2 linked regions of the Variovorax paradoxus genome follow. The protein of the gene in region 1 interacts with the protein of each later gene in a pairwise test. Links are inferred from orthologs where the notes say so. Each region holds a gene or a part of one and is shown in the gene's direction. Other genes may lie near its edges. The genes, in order: cysK and cysE.

What was found.
Region 2: the proteins of cysK (region 1) and cysE interact in binary tests that used the Escherichia coli proteins (3 or more experiments, as listed by UniProt). The link is inferred for Variovorax paradoxus from one-to-one orthologs.

Annotation. Positions count from the first base shown.
Region 1 is NZ_LR743507.1:1,572,675-1,583,754, reverse strand. The notes cover bases 4,791-7,539. They hold cysK (cysteine synthase A), read left to right. Parts: upstream 4,791-5,579; coding sequence 5,580-6,500; downstream 6,501-7,539. Other genes in these bases: AACL56_RS07005 (NAD(P)/FAD-dependent oxidoreductase), read left to right, coding at 6,655-7,539; tehA (dicarboxylate transporter/tellurite-resistance protein TehA), read left to right, coding at 4,791-5,503. In the rest of the region: AACL56_RS07035 (AraC family transcriptional regulator), read right to left, coding at 236-1,027; AACL56_RS07030 (DMT family transporter), read left to right, coding at 1,167-2,063; AACL56_RS07025 (molybdopterin-dependent oxidoreductase), read right to left, coding at 2,064-2,936; AACL56_RS07020 (AraC family transcriptional regulator), read right to left, coding at 3,391-4,332; more of tehA, read left to right, coding at 4,550-4,790; more of AACL56_RS07005, read left to right, coding at 7,540-8,301; AACL56_RS07000 (VUT family protein), read left to right, coding at 8,310-8,867; AACL56_RS06995 (flavin reductase family protein), read left to right, coding at 8,903-9,526; AACL56_RS06990 (ProQ/FinO family protein), read left to right, coding at 9,575-10,609; AACL56_RS06985 (hypothetical protein), read left to right, coding at 10,781-11,080.
Region 2 is NZ_LR743507.1:4,338,652-4,349,860, reverse strand. What follows is about bases 5,627-8,504. They hold cysE (serine O-acetyltransferase), read left to right. Parts: upstream 5,627-6,619; coding sequence 6,620-7,390; downstream 7,391-8,504. Other genes in these bases: iaaH (indoleacetamide hydrolase), read right to left, coding at 8,222-8,504; AACL56_RS20155 (aldolase), read right to left, coding at 7,413-8,207; AACL56_RS20165 (RNA methyltransferase), read left to right, coding at 5,769-6,560; AACL56_RS20170 (inositol monophosphatase family protein), read right to left, coding at 5,627-5,651. Also shown: AACL56_RS20190 (DUF418 domain-containing protein), read left to right, coding at 1-287; AACL56_RS20180 (mechanosensitive ion channel family protein), read right to left, coding at 1,238-2,326; AACL56_RS20175 (FUSC family protein), read right to left, coding at 2,326-4,578; more of AACL56_RS20170, read right to left, coding at 4,617-5,626; more of iaaH, read right to left, coding at 8,505-9,676; AACL56_RS20145 (Bug family tripartite tricarboxylate transporter substrate binding protein), read right to left, coding at 9,713-10,726; AACL56_RS20140 (LysR family transcriptional regulator), read left to right, coding at 10,887-11,209.

The DNA of each region.
Region 1 (11,080 bases):
TCGTCTCTGTTGCTCTGATCCTCACCTCACGGTGGAGAGTCATTAACTCCTGCGCTGTCCTGTGCAGTCCGGACGTTCCTCCAGTGCGGCCTTTCGGCACTTGCACCAGCGGCGGTCTGGCGTGCTTCACCGCTCGATTATCGCCTCACGCCCAAAGAGACTCCTCTGCACCGGGGATACCGCGGAACCGGCTTTCGGCGAAGCGACATGCAGCGCGCGAAGACTGGGGGTGCCATCAAATGCCGCAGAACTCGCGCCGGTACTGCTCGGGCGTCGTTCCTGCTTCGCGCTGGAACATCGCGATGAACGCCGACGCCGTGCTGTAGCCCAGGTCGAAGGCGATCTCCTGCACGGTGCGGCCCGATTCCAGCGCGTCGATGGCGCGCAGGAAGCGCAGCCGCTGGCGCCAGTCGCCGAAGGACATGCCGAGTTCGCGCTGGCACTGGCGCGCGAGCGTGCGTTCGGTCATGTGCACGCGCTGCGCCCACTCGGCCAGCGGGCGGTGGTCGCCGGGGTCGGCCTGCAGCGCATCGAGCACGGTCGCGAGCGCGGGCGACGCGGCCGCCGGCAGGTAGCTGCGCTGCACCTCGGCCACCGCCAGCTGGTCGACCATCACGTGCGCCAGGCGCAGGTCGGCCGGCGTCTTCGGTTCGCGCACGTCGCGCGCAGCGAAGTCGGCCAGCACGCTGCGGATGATCGGGCTCATGCGCAGCATGCAGGCCTCGTCCGGCAGCGCGGCGCACAGGGCGGGCGCGATGTAGATCGAGCGATAGACGATGGCACTGCGCAGCGTGCAGCCGTGCATCACGTTCGGTGGAATCCACACCGCGAACTGCGGCGGCGACAGAAAGCGCAGACCCTCGGCCTCCGCATGCATGGTGCCGTGCGCGGCGTAGTTCAGGTGGCCCCAGCTGTGGCTGTGCGCCACGGCCAGCGTGTCGGCGGCGAACTCGTCATAACGGAAATAGAAGGGCCCCTCCTTGCCCTCCACGTCCTGGATCGGCAAATGACGCAACCGGTCGGCCATGGCGATGAAGCTCCTCGGCAAGAAAGAAAAGGATGGGAAAGCGTCCGGATCGCCGAACGGAATGTCCTGATCGAGCTATATGCCGCAGGACGGACGCATCGATGATAGGCCTCTACCCTGAAAAAGAAAGCTCCCTTTCATGTGGCCCTATGCCTTTCCTCTGCTCGCCGTCGTCATCTGGGCGGGCAATGTCGTCGTCAGCAAGATGGCCGCCGGCGCCATCGCGCCGGCCGAGATCAGCTTCTACCGGTGGCTGCTGGCCGCCCTGCTCTTCACGCCGCTGGCATTGCGCCCGATGCTGCGCAACTGGCCGGCGGTGCGGCCGCAACTGGGTCGCATCGCGGTGCTGGGCCTGCTGGGCATGGTCGTCTACCAGAGCCTGGCGTACTACGCGGCCTACCTCACCACGGCCACGCACATGGGCATCATCGGCTCGCTCACGCCGATCATGGTGCTGGCGCTGTCGATCCTGCTGCTGGGACAGCGACTCACGGCGGGCGCCGTGGCGGGCTCGCTGGCGTCGATCGCGGGCGTGCTGGTGGTGGTGTCCTCGGGCGACCTCGGCACCCTGCTGAAGAGCGGCGCCAATACCGGCGACGCGCTCATGCTGCTGGCGATGCTGGCCTATGCGGTCTACGTGATCCTGCTCAAGCGCTGGGGCATGAAGGACGTGCCCGCGCTGCAGCTGCTCTACCTGCAGATCGTAGTGGCCGTCATCGCGCTGCTGCCGCTTTACCTGCTCACGCCGCGGGTGGGGCTGTCCGCCGCCAATCTGCCGCTGATCGGCTTCGCGGGCCTCGGCGCCTCCATGATCGCGCCGCTGGTGTGGATGCACACGGTGGCGCACATCGGCCCGAGCCGCGCGAGCATGTTCTTCAACCTGATCCCGCTGCTCACCGCCGTGATCGCCGCGGCCGTCATCGGCGAGTCGCTGGCGGCGTACCACGCGGTCGGCGGCGCGCTCACGGTGGCGGGCGTGCTGCTGGCGGAGCTGTGGAAGGCACCGCTGCGCAGCCGGCGCGCGGTGGCGGGTTGATCAGGGACCGAGCGCGGAGAACACCTCGATCGCGATCAGGTTCGACACCGAGCGCCCCTGCTTCACCTCGCCCGGCACCACCAGCCGCGCGAAGCCGGTGGTGGTCAGGTCGGCGCCGTTCATCTGGTAGGCGACCATCGCGGCCTTGCCGCCGAAGCCGGGGTCGATCTCGCCCAGCGACAGCGTGGCGCGGTAGCCGTCGCTGCCCGTGACCACGGCGTACATGCCCAGCGAAGCGTTCTTCGGCGTGGCGGGCAGGCCCAGGCCGCTCAGCAGCGTCCACAGGCTGACGCCGTGGTACACGTTGGCACCCACGGTCAGGTCGGGCGACGCAGTCATGGCCTTGAGGTCCGCGGCGGTGTAGCTCATCGACGTGCCGACCTTGCCGGAAACGGCAAAGCTGCTCGACACACCGCCGCCCGGAAGGGCCGCCGCCGTCGCGGGCGCGGCCACCACGTCGAGCCGCACGAGGTTCGACACATAGCGCCCGCCCTTCACGTCGCCCGGCGCCGTCACGCGGAACGGGCCGTCGGTCGTGCCCAGCGGGGCCGAAGTGCCCGCCGTGGTTTCGGCATAAGCGACCACGCTCGGCTTGTTGCCGAAGTCGGGGCTGAGTTCTCCCAGCGCGAACACCACCTTGTAGCCATCGGCGCCGGTGGCCAGCAGGTAGCGGCTGAGCACGTCGTTCTTGCGCGCGCCATCGACCTGGATGCCCGCGTCGTTCAGCAGCGGCCACAGCCCGGCGCCGGTGTAGGTGTGCGTCTGGGCGCCGCTGCCGCTGGAGAAATCGACCGTCTGGGTGATCGGCGCGCGCGCTGCGAGCTCGGCTTCGGTGAGGGCCGCCGAGCGGTCGATGGCGCCACCGAGCTGCACGGACGGTGCAGGCGCTGGTGGCGGGGCGGGAGGCGGCGGCGGTGCGGGTGGCGCGGGCGCAGGTGCGGGCGCAAGCGGAACGAACACCGCGCCGCTGTTGTCCCCGCCACCACCGCACCCGGCGAGCACCAGGGCGGCGACGCCCGAAACCAAGCTCCTGGACCAATCCATGACCATCTCCCGTTTCCGATGTATTCGATAAGACACGGCGACAGCGCTCGCCCTGCGAACCAGCGCAAGCAATGCTGCGCTGGCCCGGCGGCGTCTCTCGCTCGCAACCAACGGGCGAATGTACCGCGTTGTATTCAGGTGAACATATCGGAAACGATATCCCGCGCCACCGGACGAAGGCCTGCGGCGGTCATTCGGGCCACCCGTTCGGCAACAGGGCGAAGCCCACCGCGCTGCGCCACGGCATGTACGGCGTGGCGACGAAGATCACGCCCGACGCCACTCAGGCAGGTTTGGCTGCATCGAGCGCAGCGCGCCGGAAGCGCCCCGGCGTCACGCCCGCATGGCGCGCGAACGCGCGGTTGAAGGCCGCCTCCGAGCGGTAGCCGACCGCCTCGCCGACGCTGGCCGTGTCCTGCCCGCCATGCGCCAGCAGCCGCGAGGCGAGTTCCATGCGCAGTGCCGTCAGCAGTTCGAGCGGACCCGTGCCCGCACGCCGCGCGAACTCGCGTGCGAAGGTGGCGCGCGACATGTGGCAGCGCCCGGCCAGCGCGGCGACCGTCCACGCCGCTTCGGGGTTCGCCAGCATGGCCTGCAGGGCGGGCGCGAGCCGCGGGCTGGCCATGAGCCCGAGCACGCCCGACAGTTCGGGCCGCGTGGCCAGGTGCGCACGCACCGCCAGCGTGAACAGCGTGCCCGACAGCTGCGCCACGATGGCCGCCGCGCCGGCGCGCTGCTGTTCGATCTCGTGCGCCATGAGCCGCACCAGCCCTTGGAGCCAGCCGTATTCCGGATGCTGCGCGAAAGGGATCACCATGGTCTCGGGCAGCGCGTCGAGCAGGATGCTGCGCCGCCGCCCCGGAAACTCGAACTCGCCGCACAGGATGTCGGTATCGGCCTTCGCGGGCTGCCGCAGGTTGGTCTTCAGGTCGACCAGTTCGCCGTGCCGCAGCCGGATGGCCCGCCCTTCGCTCTCGAGCCCCGTCGTGCGCAGCACGTGCGCCGAGCCGCGCGGCAGCACCACCAGGCTGCCCTCCTCCACCTGCAGCAACGCGCGGCTATCGGGCAGCCAGAGTTCGCAGCGCCCGCGCAGCAGGATGTGAAAAGGCGCGCGCCACGGGCCGATGGCCTCGTGCGGCGCGGCCCAGTCTTCGCCGAACAGGCAGCGCAGGTCCATGCGGCCGCGCGGGTCGAGCCATCCGACAAGTTCGCTCAAGGTGTCCATGGCAATCGGGCGTGAGACGCTGAAGCAATTCTTCGAGACATTCTGGCATTCAAAATCCCAATGCGCCGGCCTAAAGTTCATTCAACGTCTTCACGAGGTGAACAGAATGAATTCCGATCGTGCCGCTCCTTCCGCCCTTCCCACACTTCCATCACTTCCCGCCCTCACCGCCGCCCCGGCCGCGCGGTCGCCCGCTGCGCACTCCGCGGCGACCGCGGTGCCCGCCATCCCGGCCTCCTTCTTCGGCATCGCCGTCGGCCTGCTCGCGATGGGCAACGCCTGGCGCGTGGCCACGCCACTGTGGCATCTGCCGCGCGACATCGAACACGCCGTGACCTGGAGCGGCATCGCGGTGTGGTTCGCCCTGCTGGCGCTGTATGCATGGAAGTGGCTGCACCGCGGCGACGAGGCGCGCGCCGAGATGAACCATCCGGTGCAGTCGTCGTTCGCGGCGCTGGGTCCGGTGGCCAGCATGCTTGCGGCGATGGCGCTGCTGCCCTGGTCGCGACCCGTGGCGCTGGCCGTGTTCGCCGTGGCCGTCACGGCGCAGCTCGTGCTCGGCCTGTGGCTCTACGGCCGCGTGTGGCAGGGCGGGCGCCAGCCCGAGACGGTCACGCCGGCCATCTACCTGCCGGCGGTGGCGCAGAACTTCGTGGCCGGCACGGCGGCCGCCAGCTTCGGCTGGCCGCACCTGGGCATGCTGTTCTTCGGCGCGGGGCTGTTCTCGTGGCTGGCGATCGAGTCGCTGATCCTGGGCCGCGCCGCGCTGCAGCCGCCGATGCCCGAAGCGCAGCGCCCGGTGCTCGGTATCCAGCTCGCACCGGCGGTGGTCGGCGGCGTGACCTACCTGAGCCTGAACGGCGGCGTGCCCGACCTGTTCGCGCAGATCCTGCTGGGCTACGGCCTGTACCAGGCGCTGCTGCTGCTTCGGCTGCTGCCGTGGATCGCGCGGCAGCCGTTCGCGCCCTCGTACTGGGCCTTCAGCTTCGGCGTGGCTGCGCTGCCGACGCTGGCGATGCGGCTGCTGGCTGCCGGTGCCGGCGGCCCGCTCGAATGGATCGCCCCGGCCTCGTTCGCGGCCGCCAACCTCATCGTCGGCCTGCTGGTTCTGAAGACGCTGGGCCTGCTGCTTCGCGGGCGGCTGTTGCCTGCCGCAACACCCTCGCGCTGAAAAACGAAGCGGGCTGGTCTCACAATGCGCGCTATCCGTCCGACACCAACGCATCGACCCAAGGAGATCCCATTCCATGAAGGCCCAGAACATCCTCGAGACCATCGGCAACACGCCGCACATCCGCATCAACCGGCTGTTCGGCAACGCGAAGCAGCAGGTCTGGATCAAGTCCGAACGCGCCAACCCCGGCGGCTCGATCAAGGACCGCATCGCGCTCTCGATGGTGGAAGACGCCGAGAAGAGCGGCGCGCTCAAGCCCGGCGGCACCATCGTCGAGCCCACCTCGGGCAACACCGGCATCGGCCTGGCCATGGTCGCTGCCGTCAAGGGCTACAAGCTGATCCTGGTGATGCCCGACAGCATGTCGGTCGAGCGCCGCCGGCTGATGCTGGCCTACGGCGCCACCTTCGACCTGACGCCGCGCGCCGGCGGCATGAAGGCCTCCATCGCCCGCGCCGAGGAAATCGTGGCCGGCACGCCCGGTGCGTGGATGCCGCAGCAGTTCAACAACCCCGCCAACGTCGACGTGCACGTGCGCACCACGGCCGAGGAAATCGCGGCCGACTTCCCTGACGGCATCGATGTGCTCATCACCGGCGTGGGCACCGGCGGCCACATCACCGGCGTGGCGAAGGTGCTGAAGAAGAAGTGGCCGAAGCTGCAGGTGTTCGCGGTGGAACCGGTGGCCTCGCCGGTGATCTCCGGCGGCGCACCGTCGCCGCACCCCATTCAGGGCATCGGCGCGGGCTTCATCCCGAAAAACCTCGACACCTCGCTGCTCGACGGCGTGCTGCAGGTCGACGCCGAACCGGCGCGCGAGATGGCGCGCCGCTGCGCGCAGGAAGAAGGCATGCTGGTGGGCATCTCGTCCGGCGCGACGCTCGCAGCCATCGCCCAGAAGCTGCCCTCGCTGGCACCCGACGCGGTGGTGCTGGGCTTCAACTACGACACCGGCGAGCGCTACTTGTCCGTCGAAGGCTTCCTTCCAGCCTGATCTGGCTCGCCCCCAGGCTGCGCGGCACTTCGTGTCCGCTTCGCCTCCCCCCTACCGGGGGCAACACCTGAGGCCCGGCAAAGCCGGTTCCTCGGTGTTCCACGAACGACGAAGCTAAAATGGTGCGCTGCTTGATAGTCACAAGCCTTTGGCCATGCTGAGAATCTCCGAACTCAAACTCCCGCTCGACCACGCGCCCGACGCGCTGGCCGCACTGATCGCAAGAACGCTCGACGTTCCGCTCGACGCGATCGAATCCCACACCGTCTACAAGCGCAGCTTCGATGCGCGCAAGGTGGAACTGCTCACCGTCTACATCTGCGACGTGCAGCTGAAGGACGCGACGCTCGAAGCCGCGCTGCTCGCGAAGCACGCGGGCCATCCGCACATCCAGAACGCGCCCGACATGCGCTACACGCCGCCGGCCGATGCGCCCGACGGCGTGTCGCGCCCGGTGGTCATCGGCTTCGGCCCCTGCGGCATCTTCGCGGCGCTGATGCTCGCGAAGATGGGCTTCCGGCCCATCGTGCTCGAACGCGGCAAGACCGTGCGCCAGCGCACCCGCGACACCTGGGGCCTGTGGCGCAAGAGCACGCTGAACCCCGAGTCGAACGTGCAGTTCGGCGAAGGCGGCGCCGGCACCTTCTCGGACGGCAAGCTCTACAGCCAGATCAAGGACCCGCGCTTCCTGGGCCGCAAGGTGATGGAAGAGTTCGTGAAGGCCGGCGCGCCGCCCGAGATCCTCTACGTCGCGCATCCGCACATCGGCACCTTCAAGCTGGTGAAGGTGGTGGAGAACATCCGCGAGCAGATCGTGGCGCTGGGCGGCGAGATCCGCTTCGAGCAGCGCGTGACCGACGTGCACATCGAGAACGGCCACCTTCGCGGCCTCACCGTGCTCGACCAGACCACCGGCCAGAGCAGCGAGCTGCGCGCCGACCACGTGGTGATGGCGCTGGGCCACAGTTCGCGCGACACCTTCGAGATGCTGCATGCGCGCGGCGTGCATATCGAGGCCAAGCCCTTCTCCATCGGCTTCCGCGTCGAGCATCCGCAGGGCCTGATCGACCGCGCGCGCTGGGGCCGCCATGCGGGCCATCCGCTGCTCGGTGCGGCCGATTACAAGCTGGTGCACCACGCCAGCAACGGGCGCTCGGTCTACAGCTTCTGCATGTGCCCCGGCGGCACCGTGGTCGCGGCCACCAGCGAGCCGGGCCGCGTGGTCACCAACGGCATGAGCCAGTACTCGCGCAACGAGCGCAACGCCAACGCGGGCATCGTGGTGGGCATCGACCCGCGCGACTTCCCCGGCGATGCACTCGCCGGCATCGCGCTGCAGCGCGAGCTCGAGAGCAACGCTTTCGTGCTCGGCGGCGGCGACTACCGCGCGCCGGGCCAGCTGGTGGGCGACTTCATCGCGGGCAAGCCCTCCACCGCGCTCGGCAGCGTGACGCCTTCCTACAAGCCCGGCGTGACACCCACCGACCTGCACAAGGCCCTGCCGGCCTATGCCATCGAGGCGATGCGCGAGGCGTTTCCCGCGTTCGGCCGCAAGATCAAGGGCTTCGACACGCACGACGCGGTGCTCACCGGCGTCGAGACGCGCACCTCCTCGCCGATCCGCATCACGCGCGGCGACGACTTCCAGAGCCTGAACGTGCGCGGCCTGTACCCCGCCGGCGAAGGCGCGAGCTACGCAGGCGGCATCCTGTCGGCCGGCGTGGACGGCATCAAGGTGGCCGAGGCCGTGGCGCACAGCGTGCTGGCAGCGTCCGAACGCGAACGCACGGCGAACGTCTGACACAGGCCATGCACGCTGTCCACCCCATCCGCTTTGAGCGCGCCACGCTCGGCCACTTCACCGCCGCCACGCTCGCCATGGCCGCGGTGGTGCTGGCCTCCAACATCCTCGTGCAGTTCGCGCTCAACGACTGGCTGACGTGGGGCGCATTCACCTACCCTGTGGCCTACCTCGTGAGCGACCTGGTCAACCGGCGCTTCGGTCCCGGCATGGCGCGCCGCGTGGCCTGGGTCGGCTTCGCGGTGGCGGTGGGCGTGTCGCTGCTGCTGGCGCCGGTGCGCATCGCGGCCGCCTCGGGGCTGGCCTTCATCGCCTCGCAGCTGCTCGACATCGGCGTGTTCGATCGCCTGCGCCGCGGCCTGTGGTGGCGTGCGCCGCTGGTGGCCACGGTGATCGCCGCGGTGCTCGACAGCATCGTGTTCTGGGGCATCGCCTTCGCGGGCACCGACGGCCCCTGGCTCACCTGGGCGCTGGGCGACCTGGCGGTGAAGCTTGCCGTGGGCGTGCTGATGCTGCTGCCATTCCGGCTGCTGATCGGCCGTCAGGCGGCGCGGGCCTCGGCCTGAGCCGCCGGACGCCCACACGACACCGAGACCTCCCGATGGCCGGCGACGACTTCCACTTCTACGAACCCGCCAAGGGCCACGGCCTGCCGCACGACCCGTTCAACGCGATGGTCGGGCCGCGCCCGATCGGCTGGATCTCGTCGCAGGACGCGAACGGCGTGCTCAACCTCGCGCCCTACAGCTTCTTCAACGCCTTCAACTACACGCCGCCGATCGTCGGCTTCGCCAGCATCGGCGCCAAGGACAGCCTGCACAACATCCGCCAGACGCGGGAGTTCGGCTGGAACCTCGCAACGCGCCCTCTGGCCGAGCAGATGAACCGCTCCTGCGCGGCCGTGCCGCCGGAGGTGAACGAGTTCGAGCTGGCCGGACTCACGACCGCCGCATCGCAATGCATCGCCGTGCCGCGCGTGGCCGAGAGCCCGGTGTCGTTCGAGTGCCGGCTCACGCAGATCCTGCAGCTCGAAGGCGTGGACGGCGTGCCCGTTTCCACGTGGCTGGTCCTCGGCGAGGTGGTGGGCGTGCACATCGCGCGCCACCTGCTGAAGGACGGCATTTACGACACCGCCGCGGCGCAGCCGATCCTGCGTGGCGGCGGCCCGGCCGACTACTTCGAAGTCAGCCGCGACAATCTCTTCAGGATGTTCCGGCCGCGCTGATCGCGCCGCGCCGGACTTTCTCCTTCCAATCCATTACAGCGCCCCCGCATGACCGACGCTTCCACCGCCACCCCCAAGACCAACGCCCGTGCGCCCCGGCGCCAGCAACTGGACATGGCCGACCAGCTGAAGCAGCTGCAGGCCGGTGCAGGAACCGGCACCGGTGCCGACGCGCCCGAGCAGCAAGCACAGCAGCCGCAGCAGGCATCGCGTCCGCCGCGGCAGAAGAACGCGGGCGGCGGCCGCGGCCAGCGCGTGCAGCAGGCCGGCCAGCCGCAACCGCGGCAGCAGAAGGCGCAACAGCCCTCGCAGCAATCGCCGCAGCGCACGCCGCGCAAGGTCAATCCGGTGCTGGAGCGCCTGTTCGAGCTGTACCCGCAACTCTTCGGCGCGCGCTTCGTGCCGCTGAAGCTCGGCGTGTACGAAGAGCTGCTCGCCCGCCACCCCGAAGACTTCAAGGCCGAAGACCTGAAGATCGCCATGGGCCAGCACGCGCGCTCCACGCGCTACCTCGAGTCGGTGGCTGCCGGCCTGGCACGCCACGACCTCGACGGCAACGCGCTCGACCCGGTCGCGCCCGAGCATGTGCACCACGCCATCCTCGAGCTGCATCGCCGCCGTGCCCATCGCAACGGCAACAACGACAACGGCAACGCCGCCGCCGACCTGCGCCCGCAGCTGGTGGCGCGCATCGCCAAGGCCGTCGAGGCCTCGGGACTCGACCGCGAAGCCTACGCAGTGCTCGTGCGCTCGCGCGACGCGAACGCCAATGCGGTGGTCGACGAGGCCCTGGCCGAACTCGCCCAGCAGGCCGCCAAGCGCGAAGCCCTGCTGCGCGCCTTCGAGGCCAGCGGCCGCAGCGAGCAGGAATTCGCCGAGATGTACGGCATGAAGCCCGGTGACGTGGCGCGCACGCTGCAACGCGTGCGCAACGACCAGAAGAAGGCGCAGGCGGCCGCGGAGGCAGCGGCTGGAGCTGAAGTGGCGACGCCTTCTGCCGAAGCGGCCGTTGTCGCGCAGCCAGTAGAGGAAGCACCTGCTCAACCCGCTGAACCTTCGGGTCCCGCGGCCACCGGCAATTGAGCGGCCACCGGCCGATCATCATTGCGCTGGCTGTAAGGTGTGGCGACGCCGCACCTTTGCTGCAGCAGAAACGTTTTTATACATTTCCAGTTACATTCCCTTCCGCCCATGTCGGGCGGAGGAGAACGTTAATTGAAAAGAGTCATCAGGCTGCTCCTTGCAGCCGCGGCCGTGTCCCTGTTCACGAGCGGCTGTGCCGTCAATCGCGCAACGGCCACCGTCGATCCCTCAGCGAATCTCGACAAACTGCGCGTGGTGCAGGTCAAGCAGCTCGAAGGTGAAGACGGCACGATCCACAAGCTGATCGCCGGCAACCTGCGCAAACGCGGCCTGCAGGTCACGGAAGACAGCAAGTCAGCCGAACAGGTCGACGCCGTCGTCACCTACGTCGACAAGTGGATGTGGGATCTCTCGATGTACCTGCTCGAACTCACGGTGACGGTGCGAGACCCGAAATCCGACTTTCCCCTG
Region 2 (11,209 bases), 2.8 Mb from region 1 along the record:
TCGAAGCCTGGCTCGCGCCGGCCGGGCGCATGGCGCTGTCCAACTACCTGCTGCAATCGGCCGTGTGCGCGTGGCTCTTCCTGGCCTACGGGTTGAGATGGATCGGCACCATGGGCCCGCTCGCGGCCACGGGCATCGCGTTCGCGATCTTCGGCTGCCAACTGGTGCTGAGCCGCTGGTGGATGCGACGCTTTGCGTACGGGCCGGTGGAATGGCTTCTGAGGGCGTTCACCAACCTCGAATGGCCGCCGATGCGAAGGCCCGGCGAGCGCGAACGCGAGCGTTGACAGTCAGGCCGGTCACGTGCGTGCCCGAAGGGCGCAGACCGCCGACAGGCCAGCCACCCCGACCAGCCTGTAGTCATGCGCAACGGCAGCCGTGTGCCGGCCGTTGCCAGCCGGTCCATGCGACGAGGCCCGCGACCGCGGCGGATGGCGCGCGCCATCCGGCGGTCATCGTCCTAGGCGGATGGGGGCGGCGGGAAGGCGGCGGCGGCCGTGACCACAACCACGCCAGCACCGTCGCCATGCAGCCGATGGCCAGCAGCGCGAGCCACACGCGGTGCGCCGTGAACCACACGATCACCGCGCATGCCGCCATGGTCACAGTCGCGCTCCATTTGGCGCGGCGGCTCACGGTGCGGCCGTTTTCCCAGTTGCGCAGCAGCGGGCCGAAGATGCGATGGTTGAGCAGCCAACGGTGCAGGCGCGGCGAACTGCGCGCGGCGGCCCAGGCGGCCATCAGGATGAACACCGTGGTCGGCATGCCCGGCACCACGACGCCGATCAGGCCCAGCACCAGGCACAGCACGGCAAAGCCGTACAGCAAGGCCCGCGCGAGCGGGGAGGTTTGTCGGGGGTCTGGCTTCAACGCAGCGCTCTCAGGTGATCGGGCCTCGGCGATTGCCGCTCGGGTTCGGCATGTTCGCGAGCTCCGATTCTTCACCAGGTCGGGCCTGCGCTTCGCGGCCGGAGCGGAATTGCCCCGAGAGAAGGCCGTGCCTGCCACGTCACGCGGCCGGGCAGCGCGCGCATTGCGGCTGTCGGGGCTGTCGGAGAGCTGGAACACGGCGCTGCCGTTGCGGACGGAGCCGCGCTTGAACAGGAAGGCCGCACCCGGCGTGGAGCCTTCTTGCACATGCAACCGGCCGGGCGCGCCGGGTCGGCAAACGGTCCCGCGTTGCGCTGGAAAAGAAGGATTGCCGGCAGCGCCCGGCGGCCTTTCTGCGCAGGAGGTGTCAGGCCATTGCCGGCGGTGTGTCGGGCTGCGTGCGCTCCGGGCCGGGTTGCATGTCGCTCTCGATGCGCATCCTCGGCAGGAACTGCGGGTACTCGCGCCGCATGAAGTCGATCAGCCCTTCGCGCACGCTGCAGCGCAGGTCGAAGGCCAGCCCCGAGGTGGCGGCGGTGCAGAGCACGCGGACCTGCATGGTGCGTTCGGTGGCGTCGGTCACGCGCAGGTTGAAGAAACGGCCGTCCCATTCGGGCGCGGCCTTGACGATGCGCTCGGCCTCCGCGCGCAGCGGCGCGAGCGGCATGGCGTAGTCGATGTAGATGAACACCGCGCCCAGCAGCTGCGAGGAATGGCGCGTCCAGTTCTGGAACGGCTTTTCAATGAAGTAGGTGAGCGGCAGGATCAGCCGGCGTTCGTCCCAGATCTTGAGCACCACGAAGGCGCCGGTGATCTCCTCGACGCGGCCCCATTCGCCCTCGACCACCAGCACGTCGTCGATGCGGATCGGCTGCGACAGCGCGATCTGCAGGCCGGCGATCAGGTTGCTGAACACAGGCTTGGCGGCAAGGCCGGCCACGATGCCGATCACGCCGGCGGAGGCCAGCAGGCTCGCTCCGACCTGGCGTGCGCCGGGGAAGGTCATGAGCATCATCGCGCCGCCGGCCACCAGCACCACCGTGGCGGCGGTGCGCGCGAGCACGCGGGTCTGCGTGAGCACGCGCCGCGCGTGCAGGTTGTCGGCGATGTCGGCGGGGTTCTGCGCGAGCACGCCGTCGGCGAAGCCGCTGATGGCCTTCACCGCGAGCCAGGTGGTGGACGCGATGAGCAGCAGGCCGGTGAGATGGCGCACGTTGCCGATGTAGCGCAGGTCGTCGGGAGCGCCTTGCCACACCACGTTGAGCGCCACCAGCGGCAGCACGATGCGCGCTGCGGCATTGCAATTGACCACCATGGTGTGGATCGTCGGGGCCGGGCGGGTGATCCGCCTCAGGACAATGCCGCCGATGCGGTGCGCGAGAAGAGAGAGGGGGACTGCAATCAGGGCGGCAACCCATGTGCCGAACCAGGGGTGGGCAAGTATCTCTTTGATCATCAGGCGGTGGTCGTCTTTGCTGGTTCCGTTGTCTCGTTCAGAGGTTGAAGAATGCGCGCCGCGTCGTCGCGCAGCTGCGTGGCGAGTGCCGTGGCCAGGTCGAGCCGGCGCAGCAGCCAGGGGCTGATGTCGTTGTCGAACGGGTCAGGCAGGGGAATCGGTCCGCCGACGGTGGTCGATCCCGCGCTCTCGGGGTGAGAGGGGCCGGTGGTGGGCAGAGTTCCGATGGCGGCCTCGATTCGTTGCGAAGTCCGGCTGATCGGGCCTTCGACCTCGCCCGGCGTGAGGCGGTCGCGCCGCAGCACGAGCATCGACTTCACGGCGCTGAGCTGCGCGAGCAGCTGGTAGCTGTGGGCCTGCAGGTGTTCCAGCGGCTCCAGCGGCGGCTGCACCGCGCGCGGTTCGGACAGCGAACGCTGCGTGGCCTGCACCAGCGCCGACAGGCTGTCGTAGGCCTCGCGGCGCGCGAGGCGCCATTCGAGCTCGGGGCTGCTGTCGACGGCCTGCAGCTGGCCGAGGCCGAGCGCCAGCCGCGCATGCCGCGCCTGCGCGGTGAGCACGCGCGCCACCAGCGCCGGGATCTGCGTGCGCTCCCAGGACGGCAGCACGTAGCAGAAGCCCCAGGCCAGCGTGGCGCCGATGAGCGTGTCGGCAATGCGCTCGAACAGCGCGAAGATCGGCGCCACGCCCACGTTCAGCAGGTGCGCCTGCACCAGGCCCAGCACGGTGGCCGCCACGGCGGTGATGAGGTAGCGGCGCACCGCGAAGCTGTGCGCGATGGCCTGCGCGACGGTCACGATCACCAGCAGCATCAGCGCCGACGGATGCGCCGACAGCAGGCCCACCGCGAGCACGCAGCCCAGCAGCGTGCCGGCCACGCGCGCGTTGCGCCGCTCGAGCGTCTGCGACAGGCTGCCGCGCAGCACGACCACGATGGTCAGCAGGATCCAGTAGTCGTGCGAACCCCAGGGCATCGACACCGCGATGGCGTAGCCGGCGGCGATGGCCAGCGCGGCGCGGATGGCATGGCGCAGCGGCGGCTGGTCCCAGCTCCACAACGTGAGGAAAGGGCGCAGCGACCAGTCGGTCGGGCTCACGAACATCTGCCAGTTGGCGCGCACCACCGCGAGGTTGGGCTCGGCTTCGCCGCGCGCCATGGCCGACAGGCGCAGCACCTCGTCGTTGATGTGGCCGATGCGGCTGGCCAGCCCGCGCGCCAGCATGGCGGCCGTCGGGCCGATGTGGCTGCCGCCGGTGCGGCTGTCGGCGCCGTCGTCGGTCGCAACGTGGATGGCCGCGAGGCGGGGGCGGCGGTCCACCACGGCATCGGGTTGCCGGCGCAGCAGCAGGGCGTCGGCCAGCGCGACGGTCTCGTCGGCAAGCTCCTCGAGCACGCGGCGCATCTCGACGAGCGCCTGCGCATGCGCGGGGTGGGTGCGCAGGGTGTCGAGGTCGAGTTCGCTGGCCAGCAGCTGGTCGCGCATCTCGAGCACGATCACCAGCATGGCGGCCAGCCGCTGGCGCCGCGGCGTGCGCGGCGACTCCAGCACGATGTCGCGCGTGGCCTGCAGCTGGTCGGCCAGCGCGGCCTGTTCGCGCAGCAGCTGGCCCAGCAGCGGGGCAGGCGTGTCGCGCACGTCGCGCGTGTCGTCGTGCGGCAGGAACTGGCTGGCCTCGGTGCGCATGAGCGCGGCCAGCGAATAGAGCACGTCGGCCATCGACTGCGTGCGGAAGCGCCCGTTGAGCGCCAGGTTGGCCAGCGTGGCCCAGATGACGTACAGGCCCGCGCCGATACCGAACTGCCAGGTGCGCTCGAGCGCGTCGGCCATGCCCGCCGGTGCCGGCGTGGCCATGGAGAACACCATCGAGAACATCACGGCGATGGCGATCGGGATGCCGCGCTTGCCCCATGCCATGGCCAGGAAGGCCATGAAGGTGGCGGGAACCAGCAGCAATCCGAGGCGGATGGGCGCGGCGTGCAGCAGCTGCACCGCGAAGAACAGTGGCAGCCCGATCAGCGGCGCCGGCAGCATCTGCAGGAACTTGCCGCGGCGCGGCCCGGGCAGGTCGGGCGGCGCGGTGACGATCACGCCGGTGGCGGCGGCCGAGGCGGCGAGGGTGCCCAGCCAGAAGTGGATGCCGCCCGAGATGAACAGCAGGCCGAGCGCCACGGTCAGCCCGCTGGCGACGTAGTGGCTCAGCGCGACGCGCAGCGCGGCGCGCAACCGGGGCGCGGCGTTCGGCCCCAGCATGGTCACTTGGAGGAAGCGTCGCCCTCGAAGGGGCACCGTCACCGTGGCGGGGGCGGGGGCGCGTCGCGGCGCACACGCGTGAGCTTGCGCGGCGCGGGCGCTGCGGCGGGCGCGGGCGCTGCCGAGCCTTCGGCGGGCTCGTCGGCGAAGTCGACCACGGTGCTGCGGGCGTACAGGTCGACCGATGCGTCGTCCGTGCTGGCCTTGGTCGATGCCGACACGGCGCGCACGCGGTCGCTGGCGCGCAGCTTGTCGTCCACGTTGGCGAACTTGGAGTACTTGGCGAGCAGCGGCACCAGCTGGCCGTAGACGCGGGGGGCGCCGGCCAGGCATTCGCGCTGCTCGAGGAAGTCGGGCTCGCCCGTGAAGTTGCCGATGAGGCCGCCGGCCTCGGTGACCAGCAGCGAACCTGCGGCCACGTCCCAGGGGTTCAGGCCGGTCTCGAAGAACGCATCGGTGAAGCCCGCGGCCACGTAGGCCAGGTCGAGCGCGGCGGCGCCGGGGCGGCGCAGGCCGGCCGCGCGGGGCATCATGTCCGCCATGATGGCCAGGTACTGCTTGAAGTTGTCGCCGGTGCGGAACGGAAAGCCCGTGGAGATCAGGCACTCGTTCAGGCGGGTGCGCTTCGACACGCGGATGCGGCGGTCGTTCATGTAGGCGCCGCGGCCCTTGGTGGCCGTGAAGAGGTCGTTGCGGGTCGGGTCGTAGACCACGGCCTGCTCGATCTTGCCGCGCACCGACAGCGCGATGGACACGCAGTACACCGGGAAGCCGTGGATGAAGTTGGTGGTGCCGTCGAGCGGATCGATGATCCAGACGTAGTCGGAATCCTTGGCGCCGTACTCGGAGCCCGATTCCTCGGCCAGGATGCCGTGCCCCGGGTACGCGCCGAGCAGCGTCTCGATGATCGCTTTCTCGCTGGCGTGATCGACTTCGGTGACGAAGTCATTGACCTGCTTCTGGGAGATGCGCACGGCCTCGACGTCGAGGGCAGCGCGGTTGATGATCGCGCCGGCGGCGCGTGCGGCCTTGACGGCCACATTGAGCATGGGATGCAGGTTGGGGGACGACATTGGATTGTGAGAAGAACGGGGGAAGGGGCTTGGCGCCCCGTGAGCGGCCCGGCGATGCGGGCGGCGAGAATCGGGGGATTTTACCGGCTCCGCCCGTTCGTGTCTCCCCAACCCGCCATGCGCACCCGTTTCATCCTGATCCAGACCAGCCACGCCGGCAATGTGGGCGCAGCCGCCCGCGCCATGAAGACCATGGGTTTCACCGACCTCGTGCTGGTGGCGCCGCGCTGGGCGAACGTGCTGCGGCGCGAGGAAACCATCCAGCGCGCCAGCGGCGCGCTCGACGTGCTGGCCAACGCGCGCATCGTCGAGACGCTCGGCGAGGCCCTCGACGGCGTGACCCACCTGTGCGCCACCGCCATGATCCCGCGCGATTTCGGCCCGCCCACGCGCACGCCGCGCGAGCACCTGGTGCCGCTTGGCCAGCAGGACGACCAGCATGTCGCCTTCCTGTTCGGCTCCGAACGTTTCGGCATGCGAAACGAAGACGTTTACCGGTGCAACGTGGCATTGAGCATCCCGACCGATCCGAAGTTCGGCTCGCTCAACCTCGGCGCGGCGATCCAGGTCATTGCCTACGAATGGCGGCTGGCACTCGGCGGCTACGAGGTGCGCGAAGCGGTCAACCCGGTGCAGGCCGCCGATGCCCAGGCCGTGGCCGGCATGCTCGAGCACTGGGAACGCTCGCTGGTGGACATCGGCTTCCTCGACCCCGCCGCGCCCAAGAAGCTCATGCCGCGGCTGCAGCAGCTCTTCAACCGGGCGCAGCCCACGCCGGAGGAGATCCACATCCTGCGCGGCATCGCGAAGGCCATGAGCGATGCGACGAAGCCACCGCGCGGCAACGGCTCGCCGCAGCAGCCGGCACCCCAGGACCCCGACCAAGACCCCATTGCACGTATGCGATGACATCGGGCTATAGACTGCGCCCCCCGTCGACATAACCAAATAACGAGAAGTAGTCAGCGATGTTCTCTCGCGTGCGCGCCGATATCCGGTGCATCCTCGAACGCGACCCGGCCGCCCGCAGTGCCTGGGAAGTGATCACGGTCTACCCCGGCTTCCATGCCGTGGTGCTGCATCGCTGGGCGCATGCCTGTTGGACCCATGGCTTCAAGTGGCCGGCGCGCTTCATCGCGCACGTGGCGCGCGGGCTCACCGGCATCGAGATCCACCCCGCGGCCAGGATCGGCGAGCGGGTGTTCTTCGACCATGCCATGGGCGTGGTGGTCGGCGAGACCGCCGAGATCGGCGACGGCTGCACCATCTACCAGGGCGTGACGCTCGGCGGCACCTCGCTCTACAAGGGTGAGAAGCGCCATCCGACGCTGGGCCGCAACGTGGTGGTGAGCGCCGGCGCCAAGGTGCTGGGAGGCTTCGTCGTGGGCGACGGCGCCAAGATCGGCAGCAACGCGGTGGTCATCAAGCCGGTGCCGGCGGGCGCCACTGCGGTCGGCATTCCCGCGCGCATCATTCCCTCGAAGAGCGGGGAGAGCGCCGACGTGGTGGCCCCGCAGAAGTTTTCCGCATACGGCATCACGCAGGAAGACGACCCGCTGAGCCAGGCCATGCGCGGGCTGATCGACAACGCCTCGAGCCAGGAACACCAGATCGCGCTGCTGTGGCAGGCCATCGAGAAGCTCTCGGCGCAGCCGGGCAGCAAGGACTGCGTGCCGTGCGATGCGGCGCGCGACGAGAGCTTCGAGGCGGAGAAGCTCACGCAGCTCGTCGGCAAGTAGCGCGCCGTTTCGCGCCAGCTGGCTAGCCGCCCGGGTCGGCCAGGAAGTCGTCCTGCGGATGCCCCGCCCGCAGCACGCGGCGGGCGTACATCGCGAACGTCGCGTTGACGATGCTCGGCTTCAGCAGGAAGTCGTGCGACTCCTGCGCGAGCGCGTCCGCCACCGGATGCACCGTGCCGGCGGCCGCCGCCATCAGCTGGCGCCGCGCGGCCTGCTCCAGCAGCACCGCCATGTAGGTGGATTCCTCGAGCGTCGCGCACGCGGTCAGCAGGCCGTGGTGCGCCAGCAGGATGCTCCGCTTGCCGCCCAGCGCCGCGGAGATCACCACGCCTTCGTCGTCGGCGATCGGCAGGCCGGGCCACTCCTTGAGGAAGGCGCAGTCGTTGAAGAACGGCGTCTGGTCCATGTGCGCGACCACCAGCGGCTCCTCGATCATCGACAGCGCCGAAGTGGCTGGCGGATGCGTGTGGATGATGCAGGCCACATCGGGCCGCGCGCGGTACACCCACATGTGGAAGCGCGTCGCGGGGTTGGCCATGCCGCGGCCTTCGAGCAGCGCCAGCTCGTCGTCGACCACGAGGATGTCGCCGGGGCGCATCTCGTCGAAGGACACGCCGAGCGGCGTGGTCGCGAAGCGGCCCTCGCCCAGGCGCACGGTCATCTGGCCGGCCAGCGTCTCGCAGTGCTCCTGCTGCGCGAGGTAGCGGCAGGCGATGGCCATCTTCTGCGCAAGCGTCCATTCGGGCGCGGGACGCAGCGGCGAGCCGAGCGTGGCGTTGACGGTGTCGCGCAGCTGCGCGCGGTCGGGTGCGTTCATGGTGTCGTGCGTCATCACAGGTCGGGTGCGGGCGGCTTGCCCAGCAGTTGTTCGATGGCCAGGCCGATCGCGAGGAGGCGCCGGTCGCTGCCCAGCGGCCCGTCGATCTCGAGGCCGACCGGCAGCCCGCCACCGGTCATGCCGGCCGGTTGCGCGAGGCCCGGAATGCCGGCGTTGCTGCCCGGGTCGACATTGCGGATCAGCACCTGGAACAGCGCCGCGGGTCCGCCGGGCTGCGGCATGCCGTTGATCTCGACGCTGCCGGTGAATTCCGGATCGATCGGCGGCGGAGCGATGGGGCAGGTCGGGAACAGCACGCCCTCGACCGCGTGCTGCGCGAAGTGGTCCGCGTACGCCGCGACGAGCTTCGGCCGGTGCACCGCCATCGCCTCGTCGTACGCGGCCTTGGGCATGTCCTTCGCGATGCCGAAGATGCCCTGCACGTCGGGGCTCTTGACCTGCGCGATCACCTCGTCGAGCGTGAGCTGCAGGCCTTCTTCCTTGAGGTACGCCTCGAGGTCGCGGTAGTAGAACTCGTAGAGCGCCACCGGCATCGAGACCTGCGCATTGAGCTCGGGCACGCCCTGCAGGTCGGCCTCGACGAAGATCACGCCTGCCTCGCGCAGCCGCTGTACGGCCGTGTTCATCACGGCCTCGACCTCGCGGTCGAGGTTGTCCCAGAAGTACGCGCGCGGCAGGCCGAGCCTCAGCCCGGCGAGCGATGCCGGTGCGAGCGGCGCCGTGGATTCACCGGTGACCACGGCATCGAGCAGCGCCACGTCCGCCACCGTCCGCGCCATCGGGCCGGGCGTGTCGCGCGTGCGCGAGATGGGCACCACGCCGCCGCCCGCATAGCGCCTCTCGCCGCCGCCGTTGCCCACCGACGGACGCAACCCCACGATGCCGCAGAACGAGGCCGGATGCCGAACCGATGCACCGGTGTCCGTGCCGAGCCCGGCCGGCGCGATGCGCGCCGCGATGCCGGCCGCGGTGCCGCCGGACGAGCCGCCCGGAATGCGGCCGGTGTCGTACGGGTTCTTCACGAAGCCGAAGGCCGCGTTGCTCGACGTGCTGCCGAACGCGAGCTCGTGCAGGCTCGCCTTGGCCAGCACGATCGCGCCCGCCGCCAGCAGCGGCTCGAGCACCGGCGCATCGGCGCGCGGCACGAAGTCGCCGAGCGCCGGCGTGCCGCCGGTGGTGCGGATGCCGCGCGTGTCGATGTTGTCCTTGATGTACAGCGGCAGCCCCGCCAGCGCGCCGAGCCTGTCGCCGCGCGCCCGCGCCGCATCCACGGCGCGGGCCGCCTGCAGTGCGCCTTGCGCGTTGAGCGTGATCCAGCTGTTCAGCGAGCGCTGGGCCTCGGCGCGCGCGAGCAGCGCCTGCACGTAGGCCTCGGAGCTCAGCGTGCCATCGGCGAAGGCGGCCAGTGCCTCGACCGCGCCGAGTTCGAGCATTTCGGATTCCGTCATGAAAACCTCCGGTAGGGTGTCGATCGGTCCAGGGCGTCAGTCGAGCGTGATGCCGCGGTCCCGGACCAGCCTGGCATAGGCGACGCGATCTTCGCTCGCCAGCTTCGCGAACGCATCGGGTCCGTCCTGCAGCGGAACGAAGCCCAGCGCGGTGATCCTGTTGCGGGTGTCGGACTGCGCCATCACCTGCGCCAGCGCACCGGCCATGCGCGCCCTGGCGTCGGCCGTCAGCGCGGCGGGTGCGAGCAGCCCGATCCAGGGCGTGGCCTCGAAGGCCGGAAAGCCCGATTCGGCGAAGGTCGGCACGTCCGGCAGCGCGGGGTTGCGTTCGCGCGTGGCAATCGCGATGGGCTTGAGCGTGCCCGCGCGCAGGTGCTGGGCGCTGGTGTTGACGTCGATGAACATCAGCGGCACCCGGCCGCCGAGCACGTCCTGCACAGCCGGCGTGGCGCCCTTGTAAGGCACGTGCACCACGTCCACGCCGCTGGCCTGCCGGTACGCTTCCATCGCCAGGTGCAGCGGGTTGCCGATGCCGGCGGTGGCATAGGCGTAGGTGCCCGGGTTGGCGCGCAGCAGCGCCGTCAGTTCCCGGAGGTTGGCCGCCGGCACCGAAGGGTGCGCCACCAGCAGCAGCGGAATGCGTGCGACCAGCCCGATGTACGCGAAGTCCTTGCCTGCGTCGTAGGCCAGCCGCTTCTGCAGGACCGGGTTCACGGCCAGCGCGCCGACATCGAGCACGCCCACAGTGAGGCCGTCGGGCGCGGCCCGCGCCACTGCATCGGCCGCGATCATTCCCGAGGCGCCGGGCCGGTTGTCGACCACCACCGGCTGGCCCAGCACGGCGCCCAGGCGTTCGGCCACGGTGCGCGAGAGCGTGTCGACGGCGCCGCCCGCGGAGAAGCCGTTGATCAGGCGCACGGCGCGCGAAACAGGCGCGGCGGCGGGTGACGCAGCGGAAGAGGGCGAGGATGGCTGCGCCAGCGCGGTGCGCGCGCCCTGCGTGGCCATCGAGAGCGCGAAGAGCGCGGCGGGAAGCTGGCGTCGTTGCATGGTCGGTTCTTCGTGGGGTCGGGTCGGGGAGGCGCCATGGTCCGCCTTCGCCCCGGCCTGAGTAACCGCCCGCGCCGCATTCCAGAGATAACCCGTGGTTATCGCCAGCGGGTCTTTCACAATCAGCACCCGGCGCCGGATGCGCTAGCCTTGCCTTCCCATGGACACCCCCGACCACGCCTTGCGCCAGTTCGTGTTTGCCGCGCGCTCGCCGTCGCTGCGCAAGGCGGCGGAGACGCTGGCCATCTCGCAGCCGGCGCTGAGCAAGCAGATCCGCCGGCTCGAGGAGCATCTGGGTTTCGCGCTGTTCCGTCGCCACGGGCGCGGGGTCGCGCTGACCGCATCGGGCGCCGAACTGCTGGCGCGGCTGGAGCCGGCGTTCGAGCAGATCGACCATGCGATGGGAGCCGCGGCGGCGGCCGGTGCGTCCACCCATCACCTGGCCATCGCCACCGTCAACACGCTCGCGGCCTACCTGCTGCC